Regions from separate parts of the Peribacillus sp. B2I2 genome, predicted to be linked through region 2. Evidence: riboswitches for the same ligand, from Rfam matches in the RefSeq annotation. Region 2 holds a riboswitch; the other holds the start of a gene.
The links. A riboswitch is a leader RNA that binds a small molecule or an ion and turns the genes downstream of it on or off. The one in region 2 is predicted to bind lysine.

Region 1: it holds a riboswitch for lysine, as region 2 does, so the genes downstream of both, ABIE66_RS19640 (aspartate kinase) here and ABIE66_RS25765 (amino acid permease) in region 2, are expected to answer to the same signal.

Annotation. Positions count from the first base shown of each region.
Region 1 covers NZ_JBGCCB010000001.1:3,967,844-3,974,083, forward strand. The annotation lists gene sdhA (succinate dehydrogenase flavoprotein subunit) at 1-1,167, opposite strand, end outside; gene ABIE66_RS19630 (succinate dehydrogenase cytochrome b558 subunit) at 1,238-1,846, opposite strand; gene ABIE66_RS19635 (YslB family protein) at 2,230-2,700, shown strand; gene ABIE66_RS19640 (aspartate kinase) at 2,765-3,997, opposite strand; lysine riboswitch at 4,087-4,263, opposite strand; gene uvrC (excinuclease ABC subunit UvrC) at 4,325-6,097, opposite strand; gene trxA (thioredoxin) at 6,200-6,240, opposite strand, start outside.
Region 2 covers NZ_JBGCCB010000001.1:5,139,160-5,153,194, reverse strand. The annotation lists gene ABIE66_RS25770 (glycoside hydrolase family 13 protein) at 1-740, shown strand, start outside; gene ABIE66_RS25765 (amino acid permease) at 791-2,242, opposite strand; lysine riboswitch at 2,338-2,522, opposite strand; gene ABIE66_RS25760 (LacI family DNA-binding transcriptional regulator) at 2,768-3,730, opposite strand; gene ABIE66_RS25755 (hypothetical protein) at 3,916-4,170, shown strand; gene ABIE66_RS25750 (metal ABC transporter solute-binding protein, Zn/Mn family) at 4,618-5,541, shown strand; gene ABIE66_RS25745 (metal ABC transporter ATP-binding protein) at 5,554-6,309, shown strand; gene ABIE66_RS25740 (metal ABC transporter permease) at 6,320-7,243, shown strand; gene ABIE66_RS25735 (metal ABC transporter permease) at 7,240-8,121, shown strand; gene ABIE66_RS25730 (FtsW/RodA/SpoVE family cell cycle protein) at 8,269-9,441, shown strand; gene ABIE66_RS25725 (spore coat protein) at 9,523-9,858, opposite strand; gene ABIE66_RS25720 (hypothetical protein) at 9,872-10,150, opposite strand; gene ABIE66_RS25715 (proline dehydrogenase family protein) at 10,300-11,217, shown strand; gene ABIE66_RS25710 (YuzL family protein) at 11,268-11,399, opposite strand; gene ABIE66_RS25705 (3-hydroxyacyl-CoA dehydrogenase/enoyl-CoA hydratase family protein) at 11,610-13,994, shown strand.

The sequences.
Region 1 (6,240 bases), 1.2 Mb from region 2:
CGCACCAAGACGGTTACCGCCATGTTGAGAGTAATCACACTCACCAGCAGCGAATAAACCTTTGATGTTAGTCATTTGGTCATAATCCACCCAAAGTCCGCCCATGGAATAGTGAACGGCAGGGAAAATTTTCATTGGAACTTTACGTGGATCTTCACCCATGAATTTCTCGTAGATTTCAATGATTCCACCAAGTTTTATATCAAGTAATTTAGGATCTTTATGTGATAGATCCAGGTAAACCATGTTTTCTCCATTAATGCCAAGCTTCATGTTCATGCATACGTCGAAGATTTCACGAGTCGCGATATCACGAGGTACTAGATTACCATAAGCAGGGTATTTTTCTTCAAGGAAATACCAAGGTTTTCCGTCTTTATATGTCCAGATACGTCCACCTTCACCACGAGCGGATTCACTCATTAGACGAAGTTTGTCATCTCCAGGGATTGCAGTCGGGTGAATTTGAATGAACTCACCATTTGCATAATTTACACCTTGTTGATAAACGATGGAAGCTGCTGAGCCTGTATTGATCATTGAGTTAGTTGATTTACCGAAAATGATTCCAGGGCCACCGCTCGCCATGATGACTGCGTCGCCAGGGAATGATTTGATTTCCATTGAAGTCAGGTTTTGAGCTACGATACCACGTGCTGTTTGTTCATCATCGATAACAGCTCCAAGGAATTCCCAGCCTTCATATTTCGTTACAAGGCCTTCAACTTCATAACGGCGAACCTGCTCGTCCAATGCGTAAAGTAATTGTTGACCAGTTGTTGCACCAGCAAATGCTGTACGGCTATGTTGAGTACCACCGAAACGACGGAAATCAAGAAGACCTTCCGGAGTACGGTTGAACATAACACCCATACGGTCAAACATATGGATGATAGATGGTGCTGCTTCGCACATCGCTTTAACCGGCGGTTGGTTAGCCAAGAAATCTCCGCCATAAACTGTATCGTCGAAGTGGATATATGGAGAATCCCCTTCACCTTTTGTATTTACTGCCCCATTGATTCCGCCTTGGGCACAAACTGAGTGAGAGCGTTTAACAGGCACTAAAGAAAATAAATCAACCTGTTGTCCCAGCTCTGCTGCTTTGATCGTAGCCATTAATCCAGCTAGACCTCCACCAACGATAACTATTTTACCTTTACCCAATTCTGTCACTCCCTTATTTCCATTAGCCAAGCTATGTTTTTCCTAATACTTATAAATGAACTCTATCTTCTTATACGAAAGCGAAAATTGCGCTAATTCCGATATAAGAAAGAAGAACGAAAACGATCAATGTAAAGTAAGTCATGATTTTTTGCGATTTAGGTGAAACTGTAAGACCCCAGCTCACTGCAAATGACCATAATCCATTAGCAAAGTGGAAAATTGCCGAGATAATACCAACAATATAGAACACAATCATAAATGGACTAGAGAAAATTTCAGCCATCATGTCAAAGTTAACTTCAGCACCCATGGCTGCTTGAATTCTAGTTGCCCATATATGCCAAACAAGGAAAATCAACGTTATGATTCCAGTTAGACGTTGCAGCATGAACATCCAGTTACGGAAGAAACTAAATCTGCCTAAATTGTTTTTTGCTGTAAAGGCAATATAAATTCCGTACACAGCATGGAAAATGAGCGGTAGATAGATGACGACCCATTCTACCAAAATCTTCACGGGCGTATACTCAATTAAATGAACTGCCCCATTAAAAGTTTCTTCTCCTTTTGTTGCCATAAAGTTTACCGATAAATGAAAAATTAGGAATAGACCAATTGGAATTACTCCTAGAAGTGAATGAAGCCTGCGATTCCCAAACTCACGATTTTTTGCCACTAAGTGCCCCCCCTTAATTTGTGAAAAATCATGCAAAGATAAACTGGTGGCTACCTTTTATCTCCGCGTGAAAATACAGTATAGAGTCAAAAAACTCCTCTATACTTCCTTTACAATTATGTGACATGTCCATTTTACTCCTGACTTCTATGTGCGTCAAGAAAACGGATACAAGAAATCTCTTTTTCAGAATAGATTTTATTGGATTAAATTGGCTATTTTTTGTTTGTCAAGATGATATTTTGAAGAAATTTCAAATTTAACTATTAATATCTCGGTATAATTTCTCATTTTTTTCCAATTGTTATTTAAATAAATAAAAAACAGTATAATTTGCAAAAGAAATACGTTTATAATAGATTTACAGAAAGAGGCGATAAACTATGAAAAAAAATATTGCTGCTGCGATAGAAGAAGAGATTCAAGCTGAAGAAATTCAAACTGAAGAATTCCAAGTTCCAGCTTTCGGATACGAATTAATCAGAGAAGTTCTATTGAACGATATTCTCGGAAAAGACTCTAATCAAATCCTCTATTGGGCAGGTAAACAGTTAGCAAGAAAATTCCCATTGAATGGCGATCAGGAAGTGATTGAATTTTTCCAGAGCGCTGGATGGGGCAATCTGGAAATCATGAAGTATTCAAAAACCGAGATGGAATTATCCCTGACGGGTGAAATAATCAGCCGCCGCCTGGATTTACACCCTGATTGTCACTTCCAACTTGAAGCCGGTTTCCTTGCCGAGCAGTTTACACTGCAAAAAAAATTCCTCAGCGAATCAACGGAAGAAATCAAACGCCGCGCAAAAAAAGTGATATTCACCATCCAATGGGATCCCAGAGATCCAATCTAATAAGCCCTTAAAACAGACTTACCCTTTTTACCGGAAGTCTGTTTTTTTATTGGACTCCTTACACTCAAGCTAGCACATTTGCATGCTGCCCAAGTTTAAATGCTTCATGAAGAGATTCGACAGCCTTCACCATTTCCTTTTCATTGACGACAGTCGAGACTTTAATTTCCGATGTGCTGACCATTTTCACTTGGATGCCTGTATTGGCCATCACTTCAAACATCTCGGCAGCCACTCCTGGATTGGATACCATACCAGATCCGACGATGGACACTTTGGCCAACCCACCCTCCGTTTCGATTCGGTCGAATGCCAATCGTTCTTTATTGTTTTCCAGCACGATCAATGCCGCTTCCGTATCTTCACTTTTTGTGGAAAATGATAGATTGGTCGTATCCTCGGCAGTCATGCTTTGAATGATGATGTCCACATTAATCCGGTTTTTCGCAAGTGTCGTGAAAATTGTGGATAATGCACCAAGTGATTGTGGCAAACCATAAATTGTGACCCTAGTAATACTGTCTTCAAAAGCAATGCCGCGTACAATTAAGTTTTCTTCCATAGTTGCTTCCTCCTCTATGATCGTTCCTGATTCTCTCTCCATGCTTGAACGGACTTCAAGCGGGATTTGATAATTCTTTGCATATTCGACAGCCCTTGGATGTAGGACGCCCGCCCCCAGGTTTGCAAGTTCCAGCATCTCATCGTAAGAAATGGATTGAAGTTTTCGCGCACCTTTTATGTAGCGTGGATCCGTAGTGAAAACACCCGTTACATCCGTATAAATATCGCATCTATCCGCATTCAGCGCTGCAGCGATGGCAACCGCCGTCGTATCGGAACCACCCCGCCCTAAGGTAGTGATTTCCCCATTTGCATCGCTCCCCTGGAAACCGGCTACGACCACAATTTTCTTTTCCTGGAGTTGGGCTTGAATCCTTGTAGAATCGATGTTTAAAATCCTGGCATTCCCATGAACGGATTCCGTTTGCATGCCTGCCTGCCAGCCTGTGTACGAAATGGCTTCATGTCCTTTTTCAATCAATGCCATCGTTAACAGGGATATCGTGATCTGTTCCCCCGTCGTCAATAGCATATCCATTTCCCTCTTGCTCGGGGTTCCGGAAATATCTTGGGCCATGGAAACCAATTGATCTGTGGTTTTCCCCATAGCTGAAACAACGACTACCACACCATTTCCATTCTCCACTTCCTCGATTACCCGATTGGCAACATTTTTGATTTTTTCTACGCTTCCGACGGATGTTCCGCCGAATTTTTGAACGATTAATGCCATCCTAATGCACCCTCTCTACCTTTTTAGGCAATAAAAAAAGCAATGAGAAATATCTCATTGCTGTGATCACATATCTAATACTGTAAACACAGTGAGATAGCTCTCCAGGGTATTAACCCTGACAATCCGCCATTTATTAAATGTCAGACCAGAAAAACAAGGTATGAGTCTTGTCTTCCTTCGGCGTCATCCCCTTTCAAAACCTTTCATGGAAGCTCATACTTCTCCAGGTTTTTACTCTTGAATTCCGCACCTCTATCAGCACTTTTAAGTTGTCTAGTTAAAAATTCATTTTAATCATAGCATAGGGAATAGTCGGTAGCAAGATTATTCTTGTAATTTTCTTACGATTCCCTCGGCTACCCCTTTTGGCATGCCCGCTTCCATAATTTCCTCGGCCGTTGCCTCTTTGATTTTCTTCAATGACCCAAAATGCCTCAACAATTGCTTCCTTCGCTTTTCCCCGACACCTGGAATATCATCTAGCTGGGAGTGTACCGCATTTTTCCCGCGTAGCTGACGATGAAACGTAATCGCGAACCGATGCACCTCATCCTGAATTCTTTGCAAAAGGTAAAATTCCTGGCTACGTGAATCAAGTGGTACGAGTTCAAGCGGATTTCCAATCATCAACTGCGAGGTCCTATGCTTTTCATCCTTAATGAGACCTGATAGTGGAATATCAAGGCCCAATTCATTCTCCAATATATCCCGAACGGCTTCCACATGGCCCTTTCCACCATCGATGATGATTAAGTCCGGAAGCGGCAGCCCTTCTTTCAATACTCGTGAATACCTTCTTCTGACTACTTCACGCATCGATTCATAATCATCAGGTCCCTGGACCGTCTTGATCTTATATTTACGGTACTCCCTTTTTTCCGGTTTCCCATCAATGAACACGACTAAAGCGGAAACAGGGTCACTTCCCTGAATATTGGAGTTATCGAAAGCTTCAATTCGGTGCGGGGTGTAGATGCCTAATTGGGTCCCGAGGTTTTCTACCGCATTGATGGTTCTTTCTTCATCCCGTTCAATCAAGGAGAATTTTTCCTGAAGGGCGATGGAGGCATTTTTATTCGCCAATTTAAGCATGTCTTTTTTCGATCCCCGTTTCGGGTGAATCGTTTTGACACCAAGGAGCCCTTCGGCCATTTCAGCATCCACTGACTCAGGCAGCAAGATTTCCTTTGGTTTAAAGTGGTTGGTAATCTCGTAAAACTGACCGAGGAATGTAAGAAGTTCCTGTTCCGGTTCATCATAGACAGGAAAAAGTGAAACATCTCTTTCTATCAATTTACCCTGTCGGACAAAAAATACCTGAACACACATCCAGCCTTTATCATAGGCAAACCCAAATACATCCCTGTCGATGAAATCGGTCGTCATCATTTTCTGCTTCTCCATCGTAATATCGATGTGGGCAATTTTGTCACGGAACTCTTTGGCCCTCTCGAAATCGAGATTTTCTGATGCCTCCAGCATTTTTTCAGTCAGTTCTTTTTTTATCTCAGTATGTCCACCGTTCAAGAAGCGGTTGATATCATCCACCATTTTCTTATATTCCTGTTCCTCAACATCATAAACACATGGGGCCAGGCACTGGCCAAGGTGATAATAAAGACAAACGCGATCAGGTAAGGTATTGCATTTTCTAAGGGGATAGATGCGATCGAGCAACTTTTTCGTTTCGTTAGCTGCAAAAGCATTTGGATATGGTCCGAAGTATTTCCCTTTATCTTTTTTTACTTTTCGCGTAATGATTAGACGTGGATGACGTTCCGCCGTCAGCTTGATGAAAGGGTACGTCTTATCATCCTTAAGCATGACATTATATTTTGGATCATGTTTTTTGATTAAGTTCAGCTCTAAAATAAGGGCCTCGATATTGGAAGAGGTGACGATGTATTCAAAATCCTCTATCTCATTCACAAGCCGAAATGTTTTTCCATCATGAGAACCCGTGAAATAAGAACGGACACGATTTTTCAACACTTTCGCTTTGCCTACATATATGATCGTTCCCTGACGATCTTTCATTAAATAACAACCAGGTTGATCGGGAAGAAGGGCAAGTTTATTCTTTATTTGTTGGTTCATGCATTCAGCCTCCTGTTCTCCCATTTTACAATTATTATATATCAAGATAGCGAAAAAAGCTTCAAGTCCGCAGACTTGAAGCTTTTTTTAGCTAACTTACTATTACGAGTGTTTTGAAATAAGTTCAGCAAGTGCTTCTTTAG
Region 2 (14,035 bases):
CTGGTTTGGAGGGGAATGGCTGGAACAGTTTATACTGGAACAATCATGATCAGCCCCGGGTTGTCTCAAGGTTTGGAAATGATGGAAAGTATCGTATTGAAAGCGCAAAGATGCTTGCCGCTTGTCTTCATATGCTTCAGGGGACACCTTATATATATCAAGGCGAAGAGTTGGGCATGACCAATGTTGCATTTGAAAGCATCGATGAATACCGGGATATTGAAACGTTGAATTCATATGACGAACTCGTCAATTCGCGTGGCTGGTCAAAAGAGCGGATGATGTCAGCCATTCACGCCCGCAGCAGGGATAATGCGAGGACACCGATTCAGTGGAATGACTCCCGGAACGCAGGATTCACAAATGGGAGTCCATGGATTAAGGTTAATCCCAATTTTCCCGAGATCAATGCGGAAAAAGCCTACAATGATCCGAATTCCATTTTTCATTTTTATAAAAGGCTTATCCAAATACGCAAGAATCATGAAATCGTCGTTTATGGCCGTTTTGAACTGCTCTGTCCAGATGATGAACGAATATTTGCCTATACGAGAACGTTTGAAGAAGAAAAGCTGTTAGTGCTATGCAACTTTAAAGAGGAGCCGGCCTCCTATTCTTTGCCTGAAGAGCTGCATGCATATTCTGCTACAAGGCTGATCGGTAATTATGATCAGGAAGAAGAAGGAATCTCCACCAAACCTCTGCGTCCATATGAATGTCGTGTTTATCATTTGAAATGAAAAAAGGACCTGTTCTTCCCCGTTTAGAGAAGAGCAGGTCCTTTTACGTATTATTTGGATTTAAGGTCACATTCCTCAAGGGGAATTATTTTCGTTTTATGCTTAATTTTATAGCCGAACCATAGGACGAAAAATAGAATCAAGCCAATGTAGGAAACGAACATTGAATTCCAATCGATCCCATTGCTGCTGAAGGCTTGATAGCCTTGTCCAATGATAATGATGATACAAAGGACAAGTGCGAATATAGGTCCGAATGGGAAGCCTTTGGCCCGGTATGGTAAAGCATTCATATCAAGGCCTTGAGCCACGTAGGCTTTGCGGAACCGATAATGGGCAATCGCAATCCCGACCCAGGTGACGAATCCGGCCATGCCTGAAGCATTCAATAACCAGATATAAACAACACCATCTCCGAAAAATGAAGCTAAGAATGCAACGCAGCCAACTAAGGAAGTCACGATAAGTGCATTCACTGGTACTCCTCTTTTATCTAACTTGCCAAGGAATTTCGGTGCTTTCCCATCACGTGCCAAGTCCCATAGCATACGGGTTGAAGCGTACATGCCAGAGTTACCGGCAGAGAGTACGGATGATAAAATGATCGCGTTCATGATGGATGCAGCAAATGCAAGGCCCGCACGTTCAAATACAAGCGTGAATGGACTTACGGCAACATCTTCACTCAATAAACGTGAATCCGTAAACGGTATGATCATTCCAATTACAAAAATTGCAAGGATATAGAATAAGATGATGCGCCAGAAAACGGATCTGATCGCTTTAGGGATATTTTTTTCCGGATCCTCACTTTCACCAGCCGTCACTCCAAGCAATTCCGTTCCTTGGAAAGAAAAGCCAGCTGCCATGAATACGCCTAGAATCGTGAAGAACCCCCCGTTAAAGGGACCTTCGCCCATTGTGAAATTGGAAAAACCAATTGGGTCTTTCCCACCCATGATTCCGAGTATGATCAAAACACCAGTGATCAAGAATATGACGACCGTCACGACTTTGATCATGGCAAACCAGAATTCCGTTTCCCCAAAACCTTTAACGGACATGTAATTGATAAGAAACATTGTGATTAATGCAATGGCACTCCAGATAAAGGAAGGACTATCCGGGAACCAGAACTTCATAATTAAGACAACGGCTGCTAATTCAGCGGCAATGGTGATTGCCCAGTTATACCAGTAGTTCCATCCAATCGCAAAACCGAAAGACGGATCGACGAATTTGGATGCATAGACACGGAACGAACCGGCCACTGGCATGAACGCTGCCATTTCTGCAAGACTTGTCATTAAGTAATAAACCATGATGCCGATAATCGCGTATGCCACCAAGGCACCGCCGGGTCCGGCTGAATGAATGGCACCGCCACTTGCTAAAAATAAACCTGTTCCAATCGTTCCACCTAATGAAATCATCATCAAGTGCCGCGCTTTCAGGCTCCTTTTCAATTCAGTAGGGCTTGATGCTTGTTGTGAATTTGCCAATTGATGTTACACTCCTTTTTATTGGAAGGGAACGAAATATAAAAAACAGCAGTCGAAAAAGATCGACGGCTGTTTGTAATAAACCCGTTTATCCTTCCGAAGATAGCTCCCCACGCTTTTAGAAAAAACGTGACAGTGATGTTCCTGTTCGGAAACACCGCCAGCCAAGGTATACATGGAATATACCCAAACTTCGGCAACTTATCCTTTCAAACGGAGTCTTTAATTTTCCAGAATCTCGTCCGTTTTACTTTTATAAGCTGCAGCCTCTAACTCATCGGTAAATGAGGAAGTATTCAATTTTCTTAAATCGTTGCGCCATCTTGTAATTGACGACGGACGATTATACTCATGAAATTCATGCAATAGCTAATAGATTGCTAGTAATTGAGTAAACTTTACTATATCAAAATTATAAAATAATCTCATGGATATCGCAATGATTATTTTATGTGGTTATTTTTTCCTAGTTCAAGAAAGTCTGGAAGATTTGATGATACAAAAGTAAAGCTATTCTTAGCGTTATTAAACGCTCCTTCTTTTTATAAGGGCGTATTCCAGTTTTACATGTTTGACCACTTCGGGATTCTCGAATAGATCCACTGCCATTTTCCCAATCCATTCCAGCGGTAAGGAAATGGTCGTGATTTCGAGCATTTCACTCAGGCTATCATTATTGAAGCCGAGAATGGCCACATCTTCAGGTACCCTCAAGCCAGATTTCTTAGCTGTTAGAATGAAGCCTGCCGCCGTGTCATCATTAGTGATGATGATGGCCTCAGGTTTATTCATCATCGAATTCCAATCCTGAAACAATTGTTCACCGTCTTTGATGTGATAACTGCCTTCAAACAGCCAATCTTTATTGTTTATAAGTTGATGTTTACTCATGATATCGTTAAAAGCCTTTGTACGGAGAGAACTGTTTCTGCTCTTTTTACGGCCAAGACTGTATCCGATTTTCTGATAACCTTTAGCAATCACGTATTCAAGGGCACAGGAGAAAGCTGCATAATGATCAACGCTGATGGATGAGAATTCAGCCTGGGCTGTATCTTCACATAAGATAATCGGTCCATATTTTTGATACTCCAAGAGGATTTTCATTTCCGAAATTCTTGAACAAACGATAATGCCATCGAGTTGCTTCATTTGCAGCATATCCAAAGCCTGGATTTCTTTCTCTCTTTCGTAATGGGTCTGAAAGATGACTAGATGACAGCCGATTGCATTCGCCTGTTTAGAAATTCCGTTAACGATTGCCCCGTAATATGGGTGATTGGTGAAGGGGATGATGATGCCGATAAGATTTGTTTTGCCTTTAGAAAGATGGATGGCGTTGATGTTTCTTGAATAATTCAAACGGTCAATGGCTTGTAAAACGCTCGCTCTTTTTTCAGGGCTTACATAAGGATGGTCATTCAATACACGGGACACTGTTGAGACAGATACACCAGCACTTTGAGCAATTTCTTTAATATTTGTCATGGGATCACCGTATTTTCTTTTTTTATATTGTACAGTATGAAACCCATTTCATAGCAAGAGAACACAGTGGGGCTGCTGAGGATTTCTTCAAATAAGGTCTTGTTCTGGTATGGGTTTCATCCTTTAAGATTGGTTTAAGTCTTAGAGGAGGAGGAGATCATGATGGTCCAAACTTTAATTACCCTGTGTGTACTTTGCGGAATCGAATTGGGATTGGCGTACCTGGCAATTTCATTGAAGTCGGAAAAATGAGTGGCAGCGCACATGGAATGACGGGATGCCCGTCGGGAATTACGCGATTTACTCTGTATTCCACGGCATTAGGCGTGAAATTCGCCATTTTCCTAGTGAATAATAAGGAATTACTCGTGAATTCCGCATTTACTCGTGAATTTTGGCACTTTACTCGTGAAATCCGCGCTTTTACTCGTGAATTTTGACACTTAACTCGTGAAACCCATGCATTTACTCGTGAATTTCACGTTTTCCCGCCATAAACAATCGAAATAGCCCCTCAAGTTTATTTTCACCATTAAAACTCCACAATATAAATATAACTTCATCACGTTTCATGTTATGGAAGAGGGAACTCTTCTTCATAGAAATGACTGACTGTCCGGAAGGTGCACGTGATTTTCCGGACAGTTTTTTGCTGTTTGTAAAATCATTCGGTGAACTCAGATCCCGAAGTTATTTTTGGGGATTTTTAATAAATGATTAATCTGCTTTATGAAAAAATTGTTGCACTTTTTTCATATACTTGTGTATAGTATAAAATAAGTTGTGTAGAGGAAACTTTTTAGCATTTGCGACAATGTAAAAAAATTTACGCTTAATTTTGCACATGGCAAACATTTTTAGAGAGATGAAAAAGGGAGGGAATATGGATGGGTTTTCTAAAATCTATTGGGGGCGTGCTTGCTGCATTGCTGATTTTAACGGGGTGCGGCAATGACGCGGCCGAAAGGGATAAAGGCAATAGCAAGTTGAATGTCGTTGCAACAACGGGAATGATTGGGGACTTGGTTGAGAATATCGGCGGTAAACATGTAGAGGTCACAAGTTTAATGGGACCGGGAGTCGACCCCCATCTATATAAAGCGACACAGGGTGATGTGAAGACACTGGATTCGGCTGATATGATTTTTTATAACGGTGTGCATCTTGAGGGGAAAATGACGGATATATTTGAAATGATGAGCAAGGATAAACCGACGATTGCCGTAACGGAGGATTTCAAGGAGGACCAACTTCGAAAAGTTAGTGCGACGGAACATGATCCCCACGTATGGTTTGATGTAAAGCTTTGGATAGTAGCGGCGGAAGCAGTTAAGAAAGAGTTGATTGCTACTGATCCGGACCATGAATCAAGTTATCGTGAAAATTATGAAGAGTACGTACTGCAGTTGGAGGAACTTGATAAATATGTTCAAGAAGAAATAAATGAAATACCAGAAGATCAACGGGTGCTCGTTACAGCACATGATGCTTTTGGATACTTCGGCCAGTCATATGGTCTGGACGTAAGAGGGCTTCAAGGGATCAATACATTATCGGAATATGGATCAAAAGATGTGACTGATATGCGGAATTATCTTGTAGAGAACAAAATAAAAGCGATTTTCATTGAGTCTAGCGTGCCAAGGAAGGCTATCGAGGCTGTGATTCAAGGTGCCGGGAAGCAGGGCCATAAAGTGGAAATTGGCGGTGAATTATTCTCGGATGCAATGGGTGAAAGAGGGACGGAAGAAGGAACGTATATCGGAATGGTCCGTCATAATACCGACACCATCGTTCGTGCTTTGAAATAAGGGGGAGAAAAAATGTATCAATCAGCTTTGAAGGTCGAGAATTTAACGATTGCTTATCATAAGAAACCGGTTGTTGAAGATGTCTCATTTGAGGTGCCTGAAGGGAATTTAATTGGTATCATTGGCCCCAATGGAGCAGGGAAATCCACCTTGATAAAGGGGATACTCGAATTGATTCCAAAAATATCGGGGGAAATCACAATAAAGGGATCTACTTATAAATCGATGAGGAAAAGTATCGGCTATGTACCGCAGCGGGAGTCAGTGGATTGGGATTTTCCGACCAACGCACTCGATGTCGTGATGATGGGCAGATATGGTCATCTCGGATGGCTGAAGCGACCAGGGAAGGCCGAAAAGCAGAAGGGGATGGAGTGCCTTGATAAGGTGGGGATGGCTGAATACGCTAACCGCCAAATCAGCCAGCTATCAGGCGGGCAGCAGCAAAGAATATTCCTGGCCCGTGCATTGGCACAGGAAGCGGATATTTATTTTATGGATGAACCGTTCGTAGGGGTGGATGCCGCAACAGAGAAAGCAATCATACAATTGCTGATGGAATTGAAGGAAAAAGGCAAAACCGTTCTGGTTGTGCACCATGATCTTTCCACCGTGAAGGAATATTTCGACTGGACGATGTTATTGAATAAAAAGGTGATGAAAATAGGACCGACAGAAGAAGTGTTCATTCCCGAATACTTGCAGGCAACATATGGAGGCCGCCTAGCGATACTATCAGACACAAAGTCCGGCCTGTTATTAAAATGAGGTGTACACGATGAATATACTGGATATTATTACTGATCCAAATACAAGGTGGATTTTGCTTGGCACGATGTTCCTAGGATTAAGCAGTGGGGTCATCGGCAGTTTTGCCTACCTCAGAAAGCAGTCTTTGCTTGGCGACACACTAGCACATGCAGCTTTACCAGGTATCTGTGTCGCCTTTATGTTAACTGGAGTGAAATCCACTTCCTATTTTCTTATAGGAGCTGCCCTGGCTGGCTTAGTGGCTGTTTTCTTGATCAGTGTGCTAACGCGATACAGTAAGATCAAGCAGGATGCGGCCTTGGGAATCGTCTTATCTTCCTTCTTTGGCTTCGGAATTGTCATGCTTACACAGATTCAGCAGAGCGAGTATGGAAACCAGAGTGGATTGGATACCTTTTTATTCGGGCAGACGGCTTCAATGGTCATGTCCGATGTATATATGATGATGACGGTTTCCTTTATACTCATTTTCACTTGTACCGTGTTTTTTAAAGAATTCAAATTACTATCCTTTGACCCTGGGTTTGCTAAGGGGATGGGATTGCCGGTTGTTTTTCTGGATTATTTCATCATGATGCTGATCGTGGCAGCTGTAGTGATCGGTATCCAAGCTGTAGGCGTCGTATTGATGGCATCTTTACTAATCACGCCAGCCGTTTCTGCGAGGTATTGGACGGAGCGGCTGCATATCATGGTCATCCTGTCCGGTGTATTCGGAATGTTGAGCGGTGTGTCTGGAACGTTGATCAGTACATCAGTGAATGATTTACCAACAGGACCTTTAATTGTCTTATCCGCGACGGTATGGTTTTTCTTTTCCATGCTTTTTGCACCTAAACGCGGAGTGCTTTCATCTGTATGGAGAAGGGTATCGACAAAAAAGAAATATTCTCTCGAACAGGATAGAAGGAAAAGGAGCCACTCATCATGAATGATTTTTGGATTATTTTAGTCGGAGCATTGGTGGCGAGTTCTTGCAGTGTATTAGGATGCTTTTTGATAGTCAGGAAAATGACGTTGATAGGGGATGCCATCAGTCATTCCGTTTTGCCGGGAATCGTATTGGCATTTTTAATAACCGGGACTCGTGACTCGGTTCCAATGCTGATCGGGGCAGCTGCTCTAGGTTTACTTACAGTATTCTTAATCCAGCTGTTCCAATCGTCGGGCGTTCAATCTGACGCAGCGATCGGGATTGTATTCACTTCCCTTTTTGCAATGGGGATCGTACTCGTGAGCTTGTATACGCAACAAATAGATTTTGACCTGGAACATGTCCTTTATGGCGAAATAGCCTATACCCCCTGGAACACGATGACCATCGCGGGAATCGAGGCTGGACCAAAAGCTGTTTGGATCGTCGGCGGTTGCTTCATCCTGAACCTCATCCTGATTTTCCTTTTCTTCAAACAGTTTAAACTCGTATCCTTTGATCCATCACTTGCGGCTGCAATGGGAATTCCTGTACTGTTCTTTCATTACTTATTGATGAGCCTCATTTCACTGACAACTGTAGCTTCTTTTGATAGTGTAGGTTCCATTTTAGTAGTTGGAATGCTCATCATACCTGCGGCAACGGCTTATCTGTTATCAGACCGTTTAAGCCGTATGATATTGGTCAGTATCGGGGTCGGGGTGCTAAGTTCCATCATTGGTTACTATTCAGCTACCATTATGGATGCATCGATATCCGGTTGCATGGTGGGATCGGCCGCCATATTATTCGGATTGACCTTTCTCTTTTCCCCAAGCCATGGATTGGTCAGCAGATTGCTGAAACGGAGAAAATCAAGGGAATCACATGTATAACTCCCCCTGCCTACAGGCTTCATGGAAATAACTCCGTGAAGCCTGTAAACTATTCTTCTATATAGTTGTGATTTTATTTGTTTAAAGTATAATGAATAAGTGTATTTATAGTTGTATCGCAGGAGCCTTTTTAAGGGAGAGTTAAGCATGGAAGAACAAAATAAATTTTCATCACGAATAGATTTTTCTTTGGTCACAATATTGCTGTTATTATGCGTTGGAAGTTGCTTAGCAATCTATAGTGCCCAAACGACTGGACAGTACGCTGAAAACTTCTTAATTAAACAAATTTTTTGGTATATAGTGGGGATCGGAATCGTATTAGGGTTCATCACCCTGGATTCGGATCAGCTGAAAAAAATCTCTTGGTATGCCTATGGCTTCGGATTATTTTTGCTTTTTTTGCTGATCATTATGCCAGATTCCATCGTTCCTGTCCGGAATGGTGCGAAAAGTTGGTTCATCATTCCGGGAATCGGTTCGATTCAGCCATCGGAATTCATGAAGGTTTTCCTGATCCTGGCTTTAGCGAATGTCATCTCGAACCATCATCTCAAAAACACGTTGAAAACAATTCAAACCGATATTTGGCTACTTATTAAAATCGGTCTTGTGACTGGTGCCCCCTTATTGTTAATCATGCAACAGCCGGATTTGGGTACCTCGCTTGTCATCATGTCAATCATGCTCGGAATGATTTTCATATCAGGTGTATCATGGAAGATCCTGCTGCCCATCGTTTCGGGAGGAATTGTCGTCGCTTCAGTGGTCCTATACTTCGTCCTTTGGAAGCCGGAAATCCTGGAAAAATACCTAGGGGTAAAATCATATCAATTCGGCCGTATCTATTCTTGGCTGGATCCATATAATTATGCCAGCTCCGAAGGATATCACTTAACCAAATCATTACTGGCTATCGGCTCCGGCCAGACCACAGGCAAGGGAATCGGTTCGAGGGAAGTGTATTTGCCTGAAAGTCATTCGGATTTCATTTTCAGTATCATCGGTGAAGAATTCGGCTTCATCGGATCAAGTATCATTATTTCCTTGTTTTTCCTATTGATTTACCATATAACAAAAACGGGAATGGACACGAAAAATAACTTCTATACATATATCTGTGTTGGCGTTATAAGCATGTTGACGTTTCATGTTTTTCAGAATATCGGCATGACTGTAGGCCTTTTACCGATTACGGGGATTCCGCTTCCATTTGTCAGTTATGGAGGAAGCTCGCTAATGGGGAACATGATGGCCATGGGCTTAATATTCAGCATTCGGTATCACTATAAGAAGTATATGTTTTCAACGGATATCTAAATGGAAAGCCGGCCCACCATGGGCCGGCTTTATTGGTAGCAAAAAAACAAAAGGAGCAGAATCCGCCCCCTGAATGTTTACTTATTGAAGGTTCGATCCAGAAGGAAATTGATTTTTATATCCGGAAAATTGTTGGTACGATTGGCCTAAGCTGGTAGCTTGCGCCTTTTCTAAACTATACCAGCCTTTTTCAAACATAAGGTTATAGAGCTCACGCTGCATCTCCTGATTTTCTTTTGATACGGAGAAAATGTCTTGGAATAATGCTTGGTTACTCATTTCATGCAAGGCAACGGAAAAGGAGTTACAAAAGTACTTTTCAGTTGTAAGCATATCATTTATAAAATCCCTGTCATTCATTTGCGGTGTCTTGGCTACAGGAGATTCTGGATTTTGAACTTTGTTTTCATTGGGCATCAAGAACCCTCCTTTACTGGTATTGTTGTTGACCCTGAATTTGGTCCGGGTTCAAATGTTTCAAAATGGTATCGTAATGGCGTTGATGCATGAGACCGCACCGATTTAATGCATCAATGATTTGCGGGTCCTTGCATTGTGTGGCAAAAAAATGTGCTTTTTTAATCGCATTCAGATTCCATGCAAGCATATCGGTTAAGTATAAGCTATCTTTCACCGAAACCATTTCCGGCGGCTGCTTCATAAAGCCGGTGGACTGCTGTTGGCTGTTAAACGAATTTTGCTGTTCCATCATTCTACCTCCTTAAGTGTTCTTTAAACGAACTTAATTTTCCCTTAATGAAATTTATTTATTCTTGATTCTAAATGTCTGAAAAATGAATTAAATGGTAAAATAATCTTGTGCATCTATTTTCCAAAATGATTTGGAGGGGAATGCAGATGGAAGGAATATTGAAAAATCTATTGCTTTTTTTATCAAAGAACAAAAGCATGACAAAGGCAGCGAAAAAATACGGGCTTCGGTTTGGTGCATCTCGTTTCGTGGCAGGAGAATCATTGAATATGGCATCCGGTGTGATTTCAGATCTTAACCGGAAAGGGCTTGCTGTTACCCTTGATTATTTAGGTGAATTCATTGAAGATGAACATGAAGCAGGGAAGATGGCAGATGAGTGTATCGAAGCGATTCGCATGATTGGCAGAAATCAACTGGATTCACAGTTATCCCTGAAGTTGACCTCGATGGGCTTGGATGTGTCCGAACGGGTCGTAATGAATAACATGCGGAGGATTTTGGATGAAGCTAAAGCCCATCAGGTTTTCGTGACGCTTGATATGGAAGATTTTCCGCGCTGTCAGCCAACTTTGGATGTATTCAAAAACCTAAAGTCTGAATATAATGAATTGGGGACCGTAATCCAAGCTTATCTGTATCGGACTGAGAAGGATATTGAGGAGCTGGATGCATACCATCCGAATTTAAGACTTGTTAAAGGAGCTTATAAAGAACCGAGGGAAGTGGCTTTTCCCGAGAAAAAAGATGTGGATGAGAATTTCAAGAAAATTATCAAGCAGCATTTGCTGAATGGCAATTATACCGCAGTTGCCACACATGATGATAAAATCATCGATTTTACGAGGGACTTGGTCAAAGATCAGGGAATTCCCCGGGATCGATTTGAATTTCAAATGTTATATGGCATACGCAATGAAAAGCAGCTTGAGCTTGCTGAAGAAGGATATAAGGTAAGGGTATATGTTCCTTATGGTACGGATTGGTATGGATATTTCATGCGCCGCCTTGCGGAGAGACCGGCCAATATTGCTTTCGTTTTAAAAGGCCTATTCAAGAAATAGGAAGCGAGAGCCGCCCCGGATAAGGGACGGCTGCTCAAATTAAGAAGGATTTATTTTTTAAACTGATTGTTCTGGCTGTTCACTTTATTGATTCCATGTTGACGTTCAGCGCCAGGGCCGGCATTGCCTTTAACGCTTGCTGCACTTACGGCTGCTTTAGAAGGATTATCTTTACGCTTCATTTTATAAGTCACCTCCTGCACGGTTATTTTTTACTGAACGGAGGAGAAATAACCAAAGGAATTTGGAGAAAAAAATATTTTTTTCCTGTTTAATCATTGCGGAATTTCCAAATATATTCTATATTAGTAATAAGAAAAAATATTCAAAAAATTTTTGGGTTAAAAATGAATGAGCATTCATTCAATACATTGCGTAAGGGGGATATGAACTTGGTTCGACAAATACGAAAGGCTGCTGTTCTAGGGTCAGGAGTTATGGGATCAGGGATTGCTGCACACCTTGCTAACATCGGCATTCCGACTTTATTATTGGATATTGTACCTCGTGAGCTCACTGAGGATGAAAAGAAAAAGGGTCTTACATTAGATAATAAACAAGTGCGTAACCGCATTAGCCAAACTGCGATTACTAAACTTTTAAAACAGAAACCAGCTCCGCTTTCGGCTAAGGGAAATATTGCGTTGATCGAGGCGGGAAACCTGGAAGATGATATAAGCCGTTTAAAGGATGTCGATTGGGTCATCGAAGTGGTCGTTGAGAAACTTGAGGTTAAGCAAAGTGTTTTTGCCCAGGTTGATCAGCATCGTAAACCTGGAAGCATCATTTCATCGAATACATCCGGAATTTCAATCGAAGCGATGGCAGAAGGCCGTTCGGAGGATTTTCAAAAGCACTTCCTGGGAACCCACTTCTTCAATCCGCCGCGTTATCTTAAATTGTTGGAAATCATCCCTACTGAAGCAACTTCACCAGAAGTGCTCGAATACATGAAACGATTTGGCGAAGATGTACTGGGGAAAGGTGTCGTCCAAGCCAAGGACACGCCAAACTTCATCGCAAACCGCATTGGCACTTATGGTTTATTGGTCACTCTCCGGGAAATGCAAAAAGGCGGATATAGTGTCGGTGAAGTCGATTCGGTTACAGGACCGTTGATCGGAAGGGCAACCAGCGCGACTTTCCGGACACTTGATGTAGTTGGATTGGATACCTTTGCACATGTTGCCAAAAACGTATATGACCAGGTGGATGGAGAAGAAAAAGAAGTTTTCAAAATACCTGATTTCATGAATGAAATGCTTAAGAATGGGTGGCTTGGAAGCAAGTCAGGACAAGGGTTTTTCTTGAAAAAAGGCAAAGAAATCCTTGAATTGAATCCCGAAACGCTTGAATATGATGCACGAAAAAAATTAAAAGCGCCGTCCATTGAAATGGCTAAACAGGCCAAGGGCTTGCCAAATAAAATGAAAGCGCTTGTTTATAGCGAAGACCGTGCTGGCCAATTGCTTTGGAATGTGCTGAATCCGGCGCTTGTGTATTCTGCCCAACTGCTTGGGGACATTGCGGATGACATCGTGGCAATCGACCAAGCGATGAAATGGGGATTCGGATGGTCCACTGGTCCATTTGAAACCTGGGATGCTATAGGTGTAGAGAAATCGGTAGCCCGTCTGGAAGCGGAAGGCATCTCCGTTCCGCAATGGGTAAAGGATATGCTCGCCAAGGGAATCACTTCTTTCTATAAAGAAGAAAATGGCATAGTCCACTATTATGATAATGGTGAATATAAAGAAATTGTCGAAAATCCTAAGGTGATCAATCTTAAAGCAATCAAGAAGCAAAAAGGCGTAATCAAGAAAAACAGTGGTGCAAGCTTGATAGATATCGGCGATGGAGTGGCCATTCTTGAATTCACTTCGCCGAATAATGCAATCGGTCTGGATATCATGCAAATGATCAATGCGGCGGTCGACGAAGCGGAAGCGAATTTTAAAGGCCTTGTCATCGGAAACCAAGGCAAGAATTTCTGTGTAGGCGCCAATATTGCAATGATGTTGATGGAAGCGCAAGATGACAATATTTTTGAACTCGATATGGTCATCAGCCAATTCCAAAAGGCGATGCTGAAAATTAAGTACAGTGCAGTTCCTGTAGTGGTTGCCCCGTTTAATATGACACTTGGCGGGGGTGCTGAAGTATCCCTTCCGGCTGCGCACATCCAGGCAACGACTGAAACATATATGGGACTGGTGGAAGCTGGTGTAGGTTTGATCCCTGGCGGCGGCGGGACTAAAGAACTTTATGTCAAGACATTGAGGAATATGCCGAAGGGTGTCGACTTTGATTTACAGAAAGTGGCCAACCAAGTATTTGAAACGGTCGCCATGGCAAAGGTTTCGACCTCTGCTGAGGAAGCACGCGGGAATAATTTCCTTAATTCATATGATGGAATAAGTGTGAATGCGGATCATCAACTATATGATGCGAAGCAGGCTGTCATTTCCATGTATGAACAAGGTTATACCGCTCCTGCCCGCACAAAGATTCCTGTCGTTGGTGAAACGGGATATGCCGCACTTCTCTTAGGGGCGGAATCCATGCGCCTTTCTGGATTCTTATCCGATCATGACCTTGTCATAGCCAAAGAGCTTGCATACGTCCTGGCAGGGGGGAAACTCCCGTTTGGCACGGAAGTAGATGAACAGTATATCTTGAACCTGGAAAAACAAGCGTTCCTAAAACTGATTTCGATGCCGAAATCTCAAGCAAGGATGCAGCACATGCTCGTTAAAGGGAAACCACTCCGTAATTGATGTTTAGATGAAGATATGGCCAAACCGATAAGGAAGATTAA